Regions from separate parts of the Caballeronia sp. SL2Y3 genome, predicted to be linked through region 1. Evidence: riboswitches for the same ligand, from Rfam matches in the RefSeq annotation. Region 1 holds a riboswitch; the other holds the start of a gene.
The links. Region 1 has a riboswitch for cobalamin ahead of cobG (precorrin-3B synthase). Riboswitches for the same ligand answer to the same signal wherever they lie in the genome.
Positions count from the first base shown of each region.

Region 1 (7,838 bases):
AGCCGTTTTGCGATCAGTTCATGCGCCTGCGCGACCACCGTTTCCACGCCGCGCTCGCGCACATAGCGGCCTTCGCGCACGCCGAGCGCGAATCGCCGGCGAAACGCGGATTTCGCGAGCGCATCGAACACGGCGTCGAGATCGCGCATGGACGCTCAGTCTTTCGCGTAGAGCGTCGAATCGGCGAAATCGCGAGCGTCGAGCACGCGGCCGACGAGAATCAGCGCCGTGCGCTCCATGCCCGATGCACGCACTTTCTGCGCGATATCGACGAGCGTGCCCTGCACGCGTTCTTCGTCCGGCCAGCTTGCGCGGAAGATCACCGCAACCGGACAGTCCTCGCCGTAATGCGGCAGCAGATCCGCGACGATCCGCTCGATATGCCGCACGCCGAGATGAATGGCGAGCGTCGCGCGATGACGCGCGAGGTCCGCGAGCGATTCACCGGGCGGCATCGACGTTTTCGCCGCATAGCGCGTGAGAATCACCGTCTGCGAGATGCCCGGCAGCGTCAGTTCGCGCCCGAGCGCCGCCGCCGATGCCGCCGTCGCCGTCACGCCCGGCACGACTTCGTAAGGAATCCCTACCATTTCCATGCGACGAATCTGCTCGCCAATCGCGCCGTACAGCGACGGATCGCCCGAATGCACGCGCGCGACATCCTCGCCATTCACGTGCGCTTGCTGCAACAACGCGACGATGGCATCGAGATCGAGTTCCGCCGTATTCACGACGCGATGCGCCCGATGCCCTTCGAGCACGCCTTCCGGCACGAGCGATCCCGCATACAGAATCACGGGGCACGCGCGAATCAGCCTTTGCCCCTTGACGGTGATGAGTTCCGGATCGCCCGGTCCCGCGCCGATGAAATAGACCGTCATGTCAGTGAGAGTCGAGAGCAAGCAGCGCATGAAGCGCGCTCGCGGGGTCGTCGAATTCGCGGTCTGCTTCGGGCAGCGTCGGCCGCGCGAGCATCACCACGGGTAAGTGCCGTTCACGCGCCGCCGCGAGCTTCGCCTCGGTCGCCTTGCCGCCGCTGTTCTTGCTGATGACGACATCGATGCGCGCGGCGTCGAACAATGCGCGCTCGCCGTCGATAACGAACGGACCTCGCGCATCGAGAATGCTGGCGCGCGCCGTTCCTTCATGCGCGCCGAGACAGCGAATGGTCCAGTGCTGCGACGCGGGGATCTCGTCGAGATGCTTGAGCGGCTCGCGTCCGAGCGTGAACAGCGGCCGGCGAAACGGCGCGATGCGCTCGACGATGCCGCGCCAGTCAGCCGCATCGCGCCAGTCGTCGCCGGGCTGCGGCTGCCATGCGGCCCGGCGCACGGCCCAGAGCGGCACATCCGCCAGCGTGCAGGCTTCGCGCGCATGGCGGCTCATTTGCGCGGCATATGGATGCGTGGCGTCGATGACGAGCGTGATCCGCTCAGCATGCAGATAATCGACGAGACCCGCCACGCCGCCGAAGCCGCCCACGCGCACGGCACAGGCGAGATCCGTCGGCACGCGAGCAAGTCCCGCGAGACTGTAGACGTGCGGCGCGCCCATGTTGCGCGCGATGGCGAGCGCGTCGCCCGTGCCGCCCAACAGCAACGCGCGCGTCATGCGGCGCTCCCGACGATCACGCCTTGCCTGTCGATTGCAAACGTCTCGACGATCACGCCGCTCGGCACGGTATCGAGCGCCACGTCGCGCGCGCGCGCGCAGACGAGGTCGCCCAGCGCGATGCCTTCGGCGCGCGCCAGCTTCAGCGCTTCCTGACTCGTATTCGCCGCGCGGATGGCCGACTGTAGCGCCCCGCTCGCGCCCGCCTCCGCAGCCCAGCAGGCCAACAACGGCAAGTCGATGCTGGAGCTGCGGCTATGTAGATCCATGTGTCCCGCCGCGAGCTTGCTGAGTTTGCCGAAGCCGCCGCACAGACTAAGCTTCTCGACCGGCGCGCGACGCAGATGCTTGAGCACCGCGCCCGCGAAGTCGCCCATTTGGATCAACGCGATATCCGGCAAGCCGTAGCGCGCGCGCATCGCGTCTTCGCTCTGATTGCCGGTGCAGGCCGCGATATGCCGCACGCCGTTCGCGCGCGCCACGTCGATGCCCTGATGAATCGAGGCGATATACGCCGAACACGAAAACGGCCGGACGATGCCCGTGGTGCCGAGTATCGACAAGCCGCCCACGATGCCGAGCCGCGGGTTCATCGTCTTTTGCGCGAGCGCTTCGCCATGCTCGACGCCTATCGTCACATCGAAGCCGCCCGCATAGTCCGCGAGTGGCGCGAGCGCGAGAAGATGCTCGGTCATCATCTTGCGCGGCACGGGGTTGATGGCCGGATCGCCGATGGCAAGCGCGAGGCCCGCTCGCGTCACCGTGCCCACGCCCGGTCCGGCGTGAAAGCGCACGCCCGTATCCGCCGAGAGACGCACGCGCGCAAACACGAGCGCGCCGTGCGTCACATCTGGATCGTCGCCTGCATCCTTGATGACGCCCGCTTCCGCCGCATCGCGCATGCCGTCGACCGCGCGGCAGAATTCGAGCTTCATCGTGACGCGCTGGCCCTTGGGCAACACGATCTCCGCGCGATCGCTCGCCTGCCCGGTCAGCAACAGACGCGCGGCGGCGAGGCTCGTCGCGGTCGCGCAGCTTCCGGTCGTGTAGCCGCTTCTGAGCGGCGCGGGTTGTTCCGGTGTCTCGTCACGCATGTTGATGAGCGTCGAATGCGGTCAAGGCTTGCTTGCGCAGAGCAGCGTGATGGGCAACGCTTGCCGCCAGGTATCGAAGCCGCCGAGCGGCTCCGCGAGCGCCACGCCGATGCGCAGGAGTTCACCGCCATGCCGCGCGCGCCAGTCGACGAGCGCGGCTTCGCTTTGCAGCGTGACCGCGTTCGCAACCAGCCGGCCACCCTGACGCAGCCGCGACCAGCACATATCGAGCACGCCCGGCACGGTCACGCCGCCGCCGATGAACACGACGTCGGGCGCGGGAAGGCCAGCGAGTGCGGCGGGCGCCTCGCCCTTGACGAGCTGAAGCGCGGGCACGCCGAGCGCATCGCGGTTATGTTCGATCAGACGCTGCCGGCCCTCGTTCGCTTCGATGGCGATGGCGCGGCAGGACACATGCGCGCGCATCCATTCGATGCCGATCGACCCGCAGCCCGCGCCCACGTCCCACAGCAGTTCGCGCGGCTGCGGCGCAAGGCGCGCGAGCGTGACGGCACGCACATCGCGCTTGGTCAACTGGCCGTCGTGACGATACGCGTCGTCGGGCAGGCCGGGCGTGAGCGGCGGACCGGCATGGCCCGCATGCGTGCGGCATTCGATGGCCACGAGATTGAGCGACGCCACGAAGGGCTCGCGCCAGTCGTCCGCGCGCTCGTCGATGCGGCGTTCGTTCGCGCCGCCGAGATGCTCGAAGACCGTCATGCGGCTCGGGCCGAATCCATGCGCCGTCAAGAGCGAAGCGATGGCAGCGGGCGTCGCGCCGTCCGCGCTCAGGACAAGCAGGCGCTCGCCGCGAAACACATGCGCAAGCAGCGAAGCAACGGGCCGCCCGACAAGCGACACGCAGCGCGCGTCCTGCAACGCCCACTGCAAACGGGCAGCGGCGAGCGACAGCGACGAAGGCGCGGGAATCACGCGCATCTCGTCGACGGAAAGCTCGCGAGCGAGCGTCGCGCCGACGCCGAAGAACATGGGGTCGCCGCTCGCGAGCACGCATACGGGCGTGCCGCGCGTGCGCTCGGCGAGCACGGCATCGAGAGAAAACGGGCTCGGCCACGGCACGCGGCGCGCGGGTATACGCGCAGGCAAGAGCGCGAGATGACGCTCGCCGCCGTGTATCGCGCCGGCCTCGACAAGCGCGCGTCGCGCCGCGCGGCTCAGGCCCTGCCAGCCGTCCTCGCCGATGCCTATCACGGTCAGCCAGCTCGACATGAGACGTGCCCTCCTTGCGGTTCGCGACGCGCTTCATGCGACGATACCGGGCACGAAGCGTTCTGATGGTCGATAAAAGCGGGCATAATACATCGGTACGTCGGTGCCCAACGGTTCAACCCGCGGGCCTAACAGGGAACACAGCGAAACTGTGGCTGCCCCCGCAATTGTACGCAGCGAGTCCGCGCTCCACTGCCACTGGTTTATACCGGGAAGGCCGGCGCGGGCGCAGACCTGCCAGCCAAGAGACCTGCCGACTCACGCTTTCCAAGCTATACACGCTCAGCACGCTTTACACGCAATATTCGCGCGACGCCGTCCGGGCGGGGTGTACCGGTGGCATCGCCCGAAGCGAGAATCGCACCGGTCACGCTTTTGAACGCTTCTTTTCCGACACCGCGGCCCTCGGCTTGTCCCGGCCTCATGCGCATCGTGCAGGCGCGCGACGGCGGGCTCGCGCGCCTCCGTCTTGCAGGCGGCGAACTCCGCGCGCACGCGGCGCATGCCGTCGCGCGGGCGGCCGTACAGTGCGGCTCGGGCGTCATCGAGCTGACCAATCGCGCGAATCTGCAACTGCGCGGCATTCGTGACGATGCCCACGCGGAACTCGTCGATATCGCGCTGAACGCGGGCCTCGGTCCGCACACTGAAGGCGGCGACGACTTGCGCAACGTGATGCTGAGTCCGCTCGCGAGCGACGCCACGCGCGGCCTTGCCGCCGCCATCGTCACCGCCATGCAGGGCGATGCCGCGCTGCACGCGTTGTCGCCGAAGTTCGCGCTGCAACTCGACGGCGGCGAACGGCTCGCGATGCTCGATCATGCGCACGATCTCTGGCTTTCCGCGCTCGACGACGGCACGCGTTACGCGTTCGGCTTCGCTGGTGCGATCCCGCACCGTGATAGCGACTCGCCCGCGCTCGGCAGCATCGCGCGCGAGCATGTCGTGGACTTCGTGATCGCGGCGCTGCGCGCGTTCGTTGCGCTCGCTTCGAACGACGAGCATCGCATGCGTGAGTTGCTCGCGCGAATCGGCGTGACGCGTTTTCTCGCGATGCTTTCGTTCGATCCCGTCGACACTGCCTGGCGTCGCGCGCCTGTCAACGACGCGCTGCGCTTCGGCGCGCATCCGATGCCGAATGGCGCAAACTGGCATGTCGGCGCGCAGACGCAACTCGGACGGCTCGACGCCGCCACGCTCGACGCGCTCGCCGATCTTGCTTCGACGCACGCGCAAGGCCGGCTCTTGATGACGCCCTGGCAAGGCGTGCTCATGCCTGACGTGATGCCGCGAGATACGGAACACGTGCTCGACCGCATGAACGCGCTCGGGCTTATCACGCGCGCAGACGATCCGCTTGCACGCCTCATCGCGTGCGCCGGTTCGCCGGGCTGCGCGAAGAGTCGCGCCGATACCAAAGCCGACGCTCACCGCCTCGCCGCGCTGCTGCCTGTACACGACGATGTGCATATAAGCGGCTGCGAACGCTCGTGCGCCGCCGCGCATCCCGTCGCGAACACATTGATTGCGGTGTCGACCGGACGCTATGACTTGCATGTCGACGCGCGCCTCGTCGCACCAAACGTATCCATCGAAGAGGCGGCCGCGTGGCTCGCCCGGAGCCATGCCGATGCTTGACTATATCCGCGACGGCGCCGAGATTTATCGCCAGTCCTTCGCGACGATCCGCGCCGAAGCGAACCTGAGCGCGATTCCGCGCGACCTCGAAAAGCTCGCCGTGCGGCTGATTCACGCGTGCGGCATGGTGGATATCGTCGACGATCTGCGCTTCTCTCCCGGCGCGGGCGACGCGGGCCGCACGGCCCTCGCAGCCGGCGCGCCGATACTCTGCGATGCCCGCATGGTCGCGCACGGCATTACCGAGGCGCGTCTTCCGGCCGATAACCGCATCATCTGCACGCTCGGCGATCCGTCCGTGCCCGAGCGCGCCCGCGCCATGCGCAACACGCGTTCTGCCGCTGCGCTCGAACTATGGCGGCCGCATCTGCAAGGCGCGGTCGTCGCGATAGGCAACGCGCCCACCGCGCTCTTTCATCTGCTCGACATGCTCGATGCCGGCGCGCCGAAGCCCGCGCTCATTCTCGGGTTCCCGGTCGGCTTTATCGGCGCTGCCGAATCGAAGGCGATGCTCGCAGCCGACAGCCGCGGCGTGCCCTTCGTCGCATTACACGGACGACGCGGCGGCAGCGCGATGGCCGCCGCCGCAGTGAACGCACTTGCTTCGGAGAACGAATAATGAGCGGACGCCTGTATGGTCTCGGCGTCGGTCCGGGCGACCCCGAACTCATCACCGTGAAAGCGCTGCGGCTTCTGAAGTCTGCGCCGGTGGTCGCGTATTTCGTCGCGAAGGGCAAGAAGGGCAACGCGTTCGGCATCATCGAAGCGCATCTCGACGACGCGCAGACACGCCTGCCGCTCGTGTATCCGGTGACGACCGAAGTGCTAGAACCGCCGCTGTGCTACGAGACGATCATCAGCGCGTTCTACGATGAAGCCGCGCTCGCCATTGCCGATCATCTCGAAGCGGGCCGCGATGTGGCAGTGATCTGCGAAGGCGATCCCTTCTTCTACGGGTCGTACATGTATCTGCACGACCGTCTCGCCGGACGTTTCGATGCGCATGTCGTGCCCGGCGTATGTTCGATGCTGGGCGGCGTGTCCGTGCTCGGCGTGCCGCTCGTTTATCGCAATCAGAGTCTCTGCGTGCTGTCCGGCGTGCTGCCGGAAGACGAGTTGAAGTGCAAGCTCGAAGCATCGGATGCAGCCGTCGTGATGAAGCTCGGCCGCAACTTCGACAAGGTGCGGCGCGTGCTCACCGATCTGGGGCTGGACAAGCGCGCGCTTTATGTCGAACGCGCGACGATGGCGAATCAACGGATCGTGCCGCTCGATGAAGTGGATCCGATGGCGTCGCCCTATTTCTCGCTGCTCGTCGTGCCGGGGAAGAAATGGCAGGCATGAACGCGGCGTCATCAGTCGCGATCGTCGTGCTCGGCGAAAGCGCGCTTCCTGTCGCGCGCCGCATTCAGGCGCGTTATCCCGGGTCGCTCGTGCATGGTCTCGCCAATCGCACCCATGCCGATATTGCCTACGACGATTTCGGCGCGCACGTGCGAGCGCTTTATCTTGCCGCCACGCCTATCGTCGCGCTGTGCGCGGCAGGCATCGTGATTCGCTCGCTCGCGCCTTGTCTCACGAACAAAGGCGCGGAGCCGCCGGTGCTCGCGGTCGCGCAGGATGGCAGCGCCGTCGTGCCGCTGCTCGGCGGCACGAGCGGCGTGAATGTGCTGGCGCGCGAGATCGCCGCGGCGCTCGATGTCACGCCCGCGATCACGACGAGCGGCGAACTTCGCTTCGGCATGTGCCTGCTTGCTCCGCCCGATGGCTACGCGCTGGCGGATATGGAGCGTGGCAAGCGCTTCGTGTCCGACTTGCTCGCGGGCGAAACGACGCGCATAGAAGGTCATGCACCGTGGCTCGATCACGCCGACTTGCCTCGCGCTCAAGACGCGCGCCTTGCAGTGCGCGTCACGCCGCATGTGATGAACGATGAGCGCAGTCTCGTGATTCATCCGCGTTGCGTGGCCGCGTGGATCGATGCGCCGGACGATGCGATCGCTGATCGCGTTCGGCATGCATTGCGCGAACACGGACTGTCGCCGCTTGCACTGGTCGCGCTGGTCGCAACGACAGAAAGCACGACGTTCGATGCGCTCAGCGATGCTGCCAACGCGCTCGACGTGCCGCTTCGCTTCAGCAACGAACCGCCGCCCCATGACGCGCTTCGTGCGCACGGAATCGCGCTGAGCGTGGCCGAAGCGCCGATAGATGTCGAGTCCATCGGTCGCGCGCGCGGCACGTTGACGGTCATCGGACTCGGTC
Region 1 covers NZ_CP084261.1:562,133-569,970, reverse strand. Annotated here, with positions in the region: gene LDZ26_RS15910 (DUF4186 domain-containing protein) at 1-149, opposite strand, end outside; gene cobM (precorrin-4 C(11)-methyltransferase) at 156-881, opposite strand; gene LDZ26_RS15900 (cobalt-precorrin-6A reductase) at 883-1,611, opposite strand; gene LDZ26_RS15895 (cobalt-precorrin-5B (C(1))-methyltransferase) at 1,608-2,705, opposite strand; gene cbiE (precorrin-6y C5,15-methyltransferase (decarboxylating) subunit CbiE) at 2,727-3,935, opposite strand; cobalamin riboswitch at 4,020-4,208, shown strand; gene cobG (precorrin-3B synthase) at 4,359-5,573, shown strand; gene LDZ26_RS15880 (precorrin-8X methylmutase) at 5,566-6,192, shown strand; gene LDZ26_RS15875 (precorrin-2 C(20)-methyltransferase) at 6,192-6,917, shown strand; gene cobJ (precorrin-3B C(17)-methyltransferase) at 6,914-7,838, shown strand, end outside.

Region 2 (7,838 bases), on a different replicon from region 1:
AGCGTGATGGTGACGACATCCTGCGGCACTTGCGCGCTCGCCTGCGCCGAGAGCGAGAGCACGCCCGCGGGCTGCGGATTGGCGATGACCGTCTGCGCGGCGGCCGAGGCGGAATAGGCGAGAGTGGCGCCCGACATCGCGAGGGCGAGGGCGGCGGCGGTTTTCTTGTTCATCATCGAAGGGCTCCAACGCAAGGCGTCGCGTGATTCGCGACCGCACTTAGGCGTCGGCCTGCAGCCCTTAGTTCCTGCTCTAGACGAGGCGTTCGGTAATAAAGCGCCACTCGTCCTCGGTGACAGGCGTGATCGACAGCCGGTTGCCGCGCGCGAGCACTTGCATGCCGGCGAGCTCCGCGTGCTCACGAAGTTCGGCGAGCGCAATGAGCCGCGTCTTCTTCACGAATCTCACATCCACGAGCATCCAGCGCGGCGTGTCCTGCTTGGACTTGGGATCGTAGTAGGCGCTTTCGGGATCGAACTGCGTGGGATCGGGATGCGCCGTCGAGCAGACCTTCGCGATTCCCGCGATACCGGGCTCGGGGCAACTCGAATGGTAGAAGAGCACGCCGTCGCCGATCTTCATCTGGTCGCGCATGAAGTTGCGCGCCTGATAGTTGCGCACGCCGGTCCACGGCAGCGTCTTCTTGGGCGCGTGCGCGAGATGATCGATGCTCGCTTCGTCCGGTTCGGACTTCATCAGCCAGTAGCGCATGATTTCGGCGTGAAGGAGTGTGCGTGCGGTTTTGGGCGATGCAAATGAAAACGGCACCGGTAAGAACCGATGCCGTTCGTGCTTCGTAAATAAGGTCCCCGCCTCAGCCGCTAGGCCGGCATCCTGAACCTGGGTTCAAGATTGGTCGCGGTAAGCAACACTTCGGGTACATCAGACAGAGTGACGCGCGCGCCCGTGCTGCAACGTTCCGCAACCGTGCCAATGTAGCATTGGTTCAAGGAATATATGACCTTGGCGTACCAGGCAGGGAGACCTCACTGTACACCAAACGTTTGGTCCTTGCAGCGTTTGCCCGCGTTTCTCGCGGTATCTTTTTTTGATGGATATCGCGACGCTGATTAGGTCAGCGCATGACCGTCAGTGCGCTTCGCTCAGTGCGCTTCATATTGCGCAATGACAGCGCCGAGCTGCTCGTTCATCGAATGCATGGTGCGGCGGATTTCCTCGGCCGGGAACGCTTCGCCGTGGCGCACGCTTTCCTGCAGCTTGAGCAATTCGGACGCCAACGAAAGCGCGGCCATTACCGCGATGCGGTCCGTGCCGCGCACGCTGCTTGCGTTGCGGACCTTGTTCATTTCGGCATCGACGCGGGCCACGGCTTCGCGCAGAGCGGCTTCGGTTTCCGGCGAGCACGCGAGGCGATACTGCTGGCCGAGAATGGATACTTCGATCTGCGTGGTCGTCATGCCTTCTCTCCTTGATGATGCTCGCCGTGCACTTCTTCCGCGTGCGCATGTTCGTGCTGCGCTTCGCGCGACGCGCTGGCTTCGGCGTTCAGAAGATCGAGCTGATTGTCGCTCTCGGCATGATGCGCTTTGCCGCGCGGCAGCTTTTCGAGGATCGCGTTGAGGCGCACTTGCGCGTCGTCGATCTTCGCGGACAGCGAATCCCGTTCGCCTTGCAGCGCGTCGCGCTCCTGGCGAACCTGCGCGAGTTCGGCCTGAACGCTGGCGTAATCGGCGCGCAGCTGTTCCATTTGTGCTTCGAGCGCGAGACGCGCCTGATTGTGGCGCTCGCTGATCTTGATCAGCCGGCCGATGTTCCCTGACAGTGATTCGAGTTCGTTGAGCATGTGCTGCGTCCTCTAAAGACCTGGCATTTTAGCGCGGTTCAAAGGCGCTTCCGATAATTGTCTCGTTTCGAGACGTAACAACACGCGATCTTGCGCGCATCGCCGCGTATTCATGTGTGGAATGTCCGCGCGTGACGCACCCGGATGCGCGGCTGACGATGCTCGCTCGTCGCTTGCTCGTCGCTTGCTCGTCGCTTGCTCGTTGTCCAGACCTCGCGGTGAGGCGCCGCGCGCCTTCTTGACGGCCCCCATGCGCGCTCCTACACTTGCCGCACTTTTGGTGCTCGCGCCGCCTTTCTTGCGGCGCAGTCAAACGGGAAACAGGAAGCGTCGTCTCGCCTCGCGCGGCTCGCCAACCTGTGCTGCCCCCGCAACGGTAAGCGACCGCAACGCAAGTTGCAAGTCGTCCCTCGCGCGTTTCTCCGTGTTGCTCCGTGGTCGTTTGCCATTGGAGACGCGACTGCAAGAAACGTGTCGGCGCCACTGCGCTTCGAAGCGCGGGAAGGCGGGACGATGCGTCGCCAGCCCGGATACCGGCCAATCGTCCAGCGCGCCGATGCTTCGCAAGACGGCGCGTGCGTCGCGCACAGACCTCGCGGGGAGCGGGGCACGCGCCAGTCTCCAACGGGAACGCATCCACATGGTCTTGCCTTCGTCCGGCCTCATTCGTCGCGCGGCGCGCGTCGTGATGTGCGCCGCCGCGAGTGCGCCGCTTGTCCAGGCCGCGCACGCCGATTCCGATTCTCCGTCGCAGACACTCGCGCCCGTCGTCGTCACGGCGACGCGCGGCGCGCAACCGCTCGCCGATTCCATCCCGCAGGCGACGCTCTTCGACGCGCAAGACATCGCCGACAGCAATGCGGACGATGTGCTCGGACTCATCGCGCTCGCGCCCGGCGTGCAGATCACGCGCAACGGCGGGCCCGGCGCGACCTCGGGCGTCTTCATACGCGGCGCGTCGTCGACGCAATCGCTCGTGCTGATCGACGGCGTGCGCGTCGAATCCGTCTCTCTGGGCGCGGCGCAGTTGTCGCAATTGATGCTCGATCAGACCGGCCGCGTCGAAGTGGTCAATGGCAATGTGTCGGCGCTGTATGGATCGAACGCGATCGGCGGCGTCGTGCAGATTTTCACGAAGGAGGGCGAAGCACATCCGCCGCGCTTTCACTTCGAAGCCGAATACGGCAGCTATCACACGCAACGGCAATCGGCGGGCGTCGACGGCGCGCTCGATGCCGAGGGCCGCACCACGTTCAGCCTGAACGTGTCGCGCGAGAAGACCGACGGCTTTTCGTCGATCGATCCCGCGCGCGCGCCCGGCGCGAATCCGAACGCGAACGGTTATCTGAACGAAAGCGTCGCCGCGACGCTGCGCCACAAGTTCAGCGACAAGTGGGACGCGGGCGTGCGCTTCCTGCAATCGAACGGCGTGAACAGCTTCGACGATCCCTACGGCGTGCCGACCGATCTCAACGAATCGCATGATCGCGTGCGCTCGGCGTCGGTGTTCGCGAACGGCAAGCTCACCGACAACTGGACGACGCACTTCACCGTCGCGCAGGGGCAAGACCGCGCGAACATCGAGAAGAACGGCGTCTATACGAGCCGCTTCGACTCGGAGAATCATCAGTATCTGTGGCAGAACGACTTTCGGCTCACAGACGCGCACAAGCTCGTGTTCGGCTACGAGCACCTCGACCAGTCGCTCGATTCGGACCAGTTCAGCGCGCCCGACCGGCATGTGAACTCCGTTTTCGCGGGCTATGTCGGCCGCTTCGGTCCGAGCGAAGTGCAGGCCAACGTGCGCCGCGACCAGTATTCCGACTTCGGCGGCGCGAACAGCTACTATCTGGGCTACGCGTACAACTTCGATTCGCACTGGCGCGCGAGCGCGAGCTACGCGGCGTCGTTTCGCGCGCCGAGCTTCGACGATCTCTACTATCCGTTCAGCGGCAATCCGTCGATACAGCCGGAGCGCAGCCATTCGGCCGAGGCCGCGTTGCAGTACGCATCGGACAAGATCGGCGTGATGCGCGTGACGGCATTCGAGACGCGCTATTCGAATCTGATCGACTACGTGGGCGACAGCAGCGGCTTCTATACCGCGCAGAACGTGGGGCGCGCGAAGGTGCAGGGCGTCGAGGGATCGTGGGCGGGACACGTGGGCGCAACGGACGTGCGCGCGAGCGTGACGTTCCAGAATCCCGTCGACGAGACGAATCACGAAGAGTTGACGCGTCGCGCGCGGCGCTTCGCGTCGCTGTCGGCGCATCGGTCGATCGGGCGCTGGCGCGTGGGCGGCGAGTGGATCGTGAGCGGCGCGCGCAGCGATTACGATTCGACGCTCGCGGGCTACGGCGTCGTCAATCTGTCCGCGCAATACGACATCACGAAGTCGTGGTACGTGAATGCGCGCATCGACAACCTGTTCGACCGCAACTATGAACTGGCTTACTCGTACAACACGCCGCGTCGCGGCGCTTACGTCACGATCGGCTGGCATCCGTCGTGAGCCACGCCGCTGACGCGCGCCGTCCGATGAAGGCGATGCACGCAGGCCGCGCCGCCGCGATCTGGCTCGCGTTGGGCGCGGCGGTCGTCGTCGTGCTGGCGGCGTCGCTCGCGCTCGGAAGCGTCGCGCTGCCGCCGACGCGCGCCATCGCCGCGCTGCTGCACGCGCACGCGGCCACGCCCGATATCGCCGATGAAATCGTGCTGAACCTGCGATTGCCGCGCGCGCTCGCGGGCTTCGCATCGGGCGCGCTGCTCGCGCTCGCCGGGGCGCTGCTGCAAGTGCTGCTGCGCAATCCGCTCGCTGAACCGTACGTGCTCGGCGTGTCCGGCGGCGCGGCGGCGTTCGCTCTTTCCGCGATGCTCGCGTCGATGCCGTGGTGGGGCGTCGATCTCGCCGCGTGCGCGGGCGCGCTCGCATCCATCGTGCTGGTGCTCGGACTTGCGCGCACGCACATGTGGCACGGCGAACAGGACGCATCGCCACGGCTCTTGCTCACGGGCGTCGTGGTCGCGGCGGGCTGGGGCGCGCTCATCACGCTGATACTCAGCGTGGCGCCCGAGAACCGGCTGCGCGGCATGGTCTTCTGGCTGACCGGCGACCTCAACGGCGCATCGACGCCGTGGCCCGCGATGATCGCGCTCGGCGTGGCGCTCGCGTTGATCGTGCCGTGCGCGCCGCAGTTGAACGTGCTGTTGCGCGGCGAAGCCACCGCGCGTTCGCTCGGCGTGCCGGTGGAACGCGTGCGGCTGCGCGTGTATCTGGTGGCATCGCTCGCGGCGGCGGCAGCGGTGACTACGGCGGGGACCATCGGCTTCGTCGGGCTCGTGGTGCCGCATCTGCTGCGGCTCGCGTTCGGCAACGACCAGCGCATGCTCGTGCCCGCCGCCGCGCTCGCGGGCGGCCTCGCCGTGATGAGCGCGGACCTCGCCGCGCGGACGGTCATCGCGCCGGCGCAGTTGCCGGTGGGCGTCGTCACGGCGCTGATCGGCGTGCCCATGTTCCTGTGGATGCTGCTGCGAAGGCCGCGATGAAGCCGCTCTCTGTCGATAACCTCGCCTTGCGCGCGGGCGCCCGAACGCTCGTCGATGGCCTTTCTGCGACCATCGCGGCGGGCGAAGTGTGGTGTATCGCCGGGCCGAACGGCGCGGGCAAGACCACGCTCATCGGCGTGCTCGCGGGAATCGCGAAGCCGGCGTCGGGCGCGATCACGCTCGGCGGCCGCGCGCTTGCGTCGTGGCGCGCGGCGGACCTCGCCCGGGAACGCGCGCTGATGCCGCAAAGCACGCACGACGCCTTCAGCGCAACCGTGCTCGACACCGTGCTGCTCAACCGCTTTCCGTATCTGACGGGCTGGGGCTGGGAAAGCGAAGACGACCGCGCCGCCGCGCATGCCGCGCTCGCGGCGCTCGGTCTCGCAGACCTGGCTTCGCGCGACGTGCTCACGCTCTCGGGCGGCGAAAGGCAGCGCGTGGCGCTTGCCGCCGCGCTATGCCAGCAAGCGCCGCTCTTGCTGCTCGACGAACCGCTCGCGCATCTGGACCTGCATCATCAGATCGACTGCCTGCATGCGCTCGCCGCCGCCGCGCGCGACGAGGGACGCGCGATCGTCTTTTCGTGCCATGACCTGAATCTTGCGCGCCGCTTCGCCACGCACGCGCTCTTGCTCGACGGCAAGGGCGGCGCGCATGTCGGTCCCGTCGCCGACGTGCTGACGCCCGCGCGCGCGAGCGCGGCGTTCGGCTATCCGCTGGTCCTGATCCGCGATGGCGAGCACGAAGCGCTCGTGCCTTCGCTTCACCCTTTCTGACGAGGAACGCCGATGTCCACTGCTCACGCGCTGCCGAAGCCTTGCCCGCTCGACCGCAGCATCGAACCGGAGCTGCGCCGCATCATCGACATGAAGACGAAGCCGCCCGGCAGCCTCGGCCGGCTCGAAACGCTCGCGCTGCAAATGGGTTTGATCCAGCAGACGACGAAGCCGCGCATCGAGCGTCCCGCGATGATCGTGTTCGCGGGCGATCACGGCATCGCGGCCGAAGGCGTGAGTCCGTATCCGCAGGAAGTGACGGCGCAGATGGTCGCGAATTTCCTGGCGGGCGGCGCGGCGATCAACGCGTTGTCGCGCTCGGTCGGCATGGCGCTCGAAGTGGTCGATGCGGGCGTGGCGACGCCCATTCCGGTCGATCACGGCTACGAGCGGCTGTCGCTCGGTCTCGGCACGCGCAACTTCGCGCGGCAAGCGGCGATGTCGCGCGAGACGGCGCTCGAAGGCATCGCGCGGGGCGCGTCGCGTGTGCGCCATCACGCGTCGCTCGGGACGAACGTGATCGGCTTCGGCGAAATGGGCATCGCGAACACGTCGGCGGCGGCGTGTCTGATGAGCCGCTTGTGCGCGCTGCCTATCGACGAATGCGTCGGCCGCGGCACGGGTCTCGACGATCGCGGCCTCGCGCATAAACGCGATGTGCTCGGGCGCGCGCTCGCATCGCATGCGGCGAGCGGCAACGCGATCGACACGCTCGCCACGTTCGGCGGCTTCGAAATAGCGATGATGACGGGCGCGTATCTCGCGGCGGCAGAAGCGCGCATGACCATTCTCGTCGACGGCTTCATCGCGACGTCCGCGCTGCTCGTCGCGTCGCGGATCGCGCCGGACGTGCGCGAGTACTGCGTGTTCGCGCATGCATCGAACGAAGCGGGGCATCAGCGCATGCTCGCGCATCTGGACGCCGCGCCGCTCTTGCAACTCGACATGCGTCTCGGCGAAGGCACGGGCGCGGCGCTCGCGCTGCCTATCTTGCGCGCGGCCGTGGCTTTCGTCGACGAAATGGCGAGCTTCGATGCAGCGGGCGTCTCGAACAAACAAGCCTGACATGAACCGGCCGCTCGACGAACTGCGCTATTTCTTCACGGCGCTCGGCTATTTCACGCGCGTGCCGGTGCCGCGCTGGGTCGGCTTCGAGCGCGACTATCTGAACGCGGCGGCGCGGTACTTTCCGCTCGTCGGCGCGATGGTCGGCGGCGTCGCGGCGCTCGTGTATCTCGCCGCGCTGCGCGTGTTTCCCGCAGGCATCGCGGTGCTGCTTTCGATGGCCGCGACGCTTCTGCTCACCGGCGCATTTCACGAAGACGGACTTGCCGATTGCGCCGATGCCTTCGGCGGCGGCTACACGCGCGACGACGTGCTGCGCATCATGCACGATTCGCGCATCGGCGCATTCGGGGCGATCGCGCTCGTCATCGCGCTCGCGCTGAAGTGGCAAAGCCTCGCGGCGTTGCCGCCGATTCGTGCAGTAGTCCTGATGATTGCCGCGCACGCCGCGAGCCGCGCGTTCGCGATCAGCTATCTCGTCACGCTCGATTACGTGCGCGCCGAAGGCAAGGCGAAGCCGGTCGCGCAGCGCATGAGCGCGATGTCCTTCGCGATCGCGATGCTCTTCGGCTTGCCGTGGCTCTTTTGCTTCGGCTGGACGTTCGCCTGCGTCGCGATGGCCGTGCTCGCGTTGCTGCGCGTGGTCG
Region 2 covers NZ_CP084260.1:606,048-613,885, forward strand. Annotated here, with positions in the region: gene LDZ26_RS02855 (SIMPL domain-containing protein) at 1-173, opposite strand, end outside; gene LDZ26_RS02860 (EVE domain-containing protein) at 253-711, opposite strand; RNA gene ssrS (6S RNA) at 803-985, opposite strand; gene LDZ26_RS02870 (cell division protein ZapA) at 1,104-1,418, opposite strand; gene LDZ26_RS02875 (ATPase) at 1,415-1,804, opposite strand; cobalamin riboswitch at 2,066-2,361, shown strand; gene LDZ26_RS02880 (TonB-dependent receptor domain-containing protein) at 2,445-4,316, shown strand; gene LDZ26_RS02885 (FecCD family ABC transporter permease) at 4,352-5,350, shown strand; gene LDZ26_RS02890 (ABC transporter ATP-binding protein) at 5,347-6,126, shown strand; gene cobT (nicotinate-nucleotide--dimethylbenzimidazole phosphoribosyltransferase) at 6,139-7,191, shown strand; gene LDZ26_RS02900 (adenosylcobinamide-GDP ribazoletransferase) at 7,193-7,838, shown strand, end outside.
Region 2: another riboswitch for cobalamin. It lies ahead of LDZ26_RS02880 (TonB-dependent receptor domain-containing protein); the one in region 1 lies ahead of cobG (precorrin-3B synthase).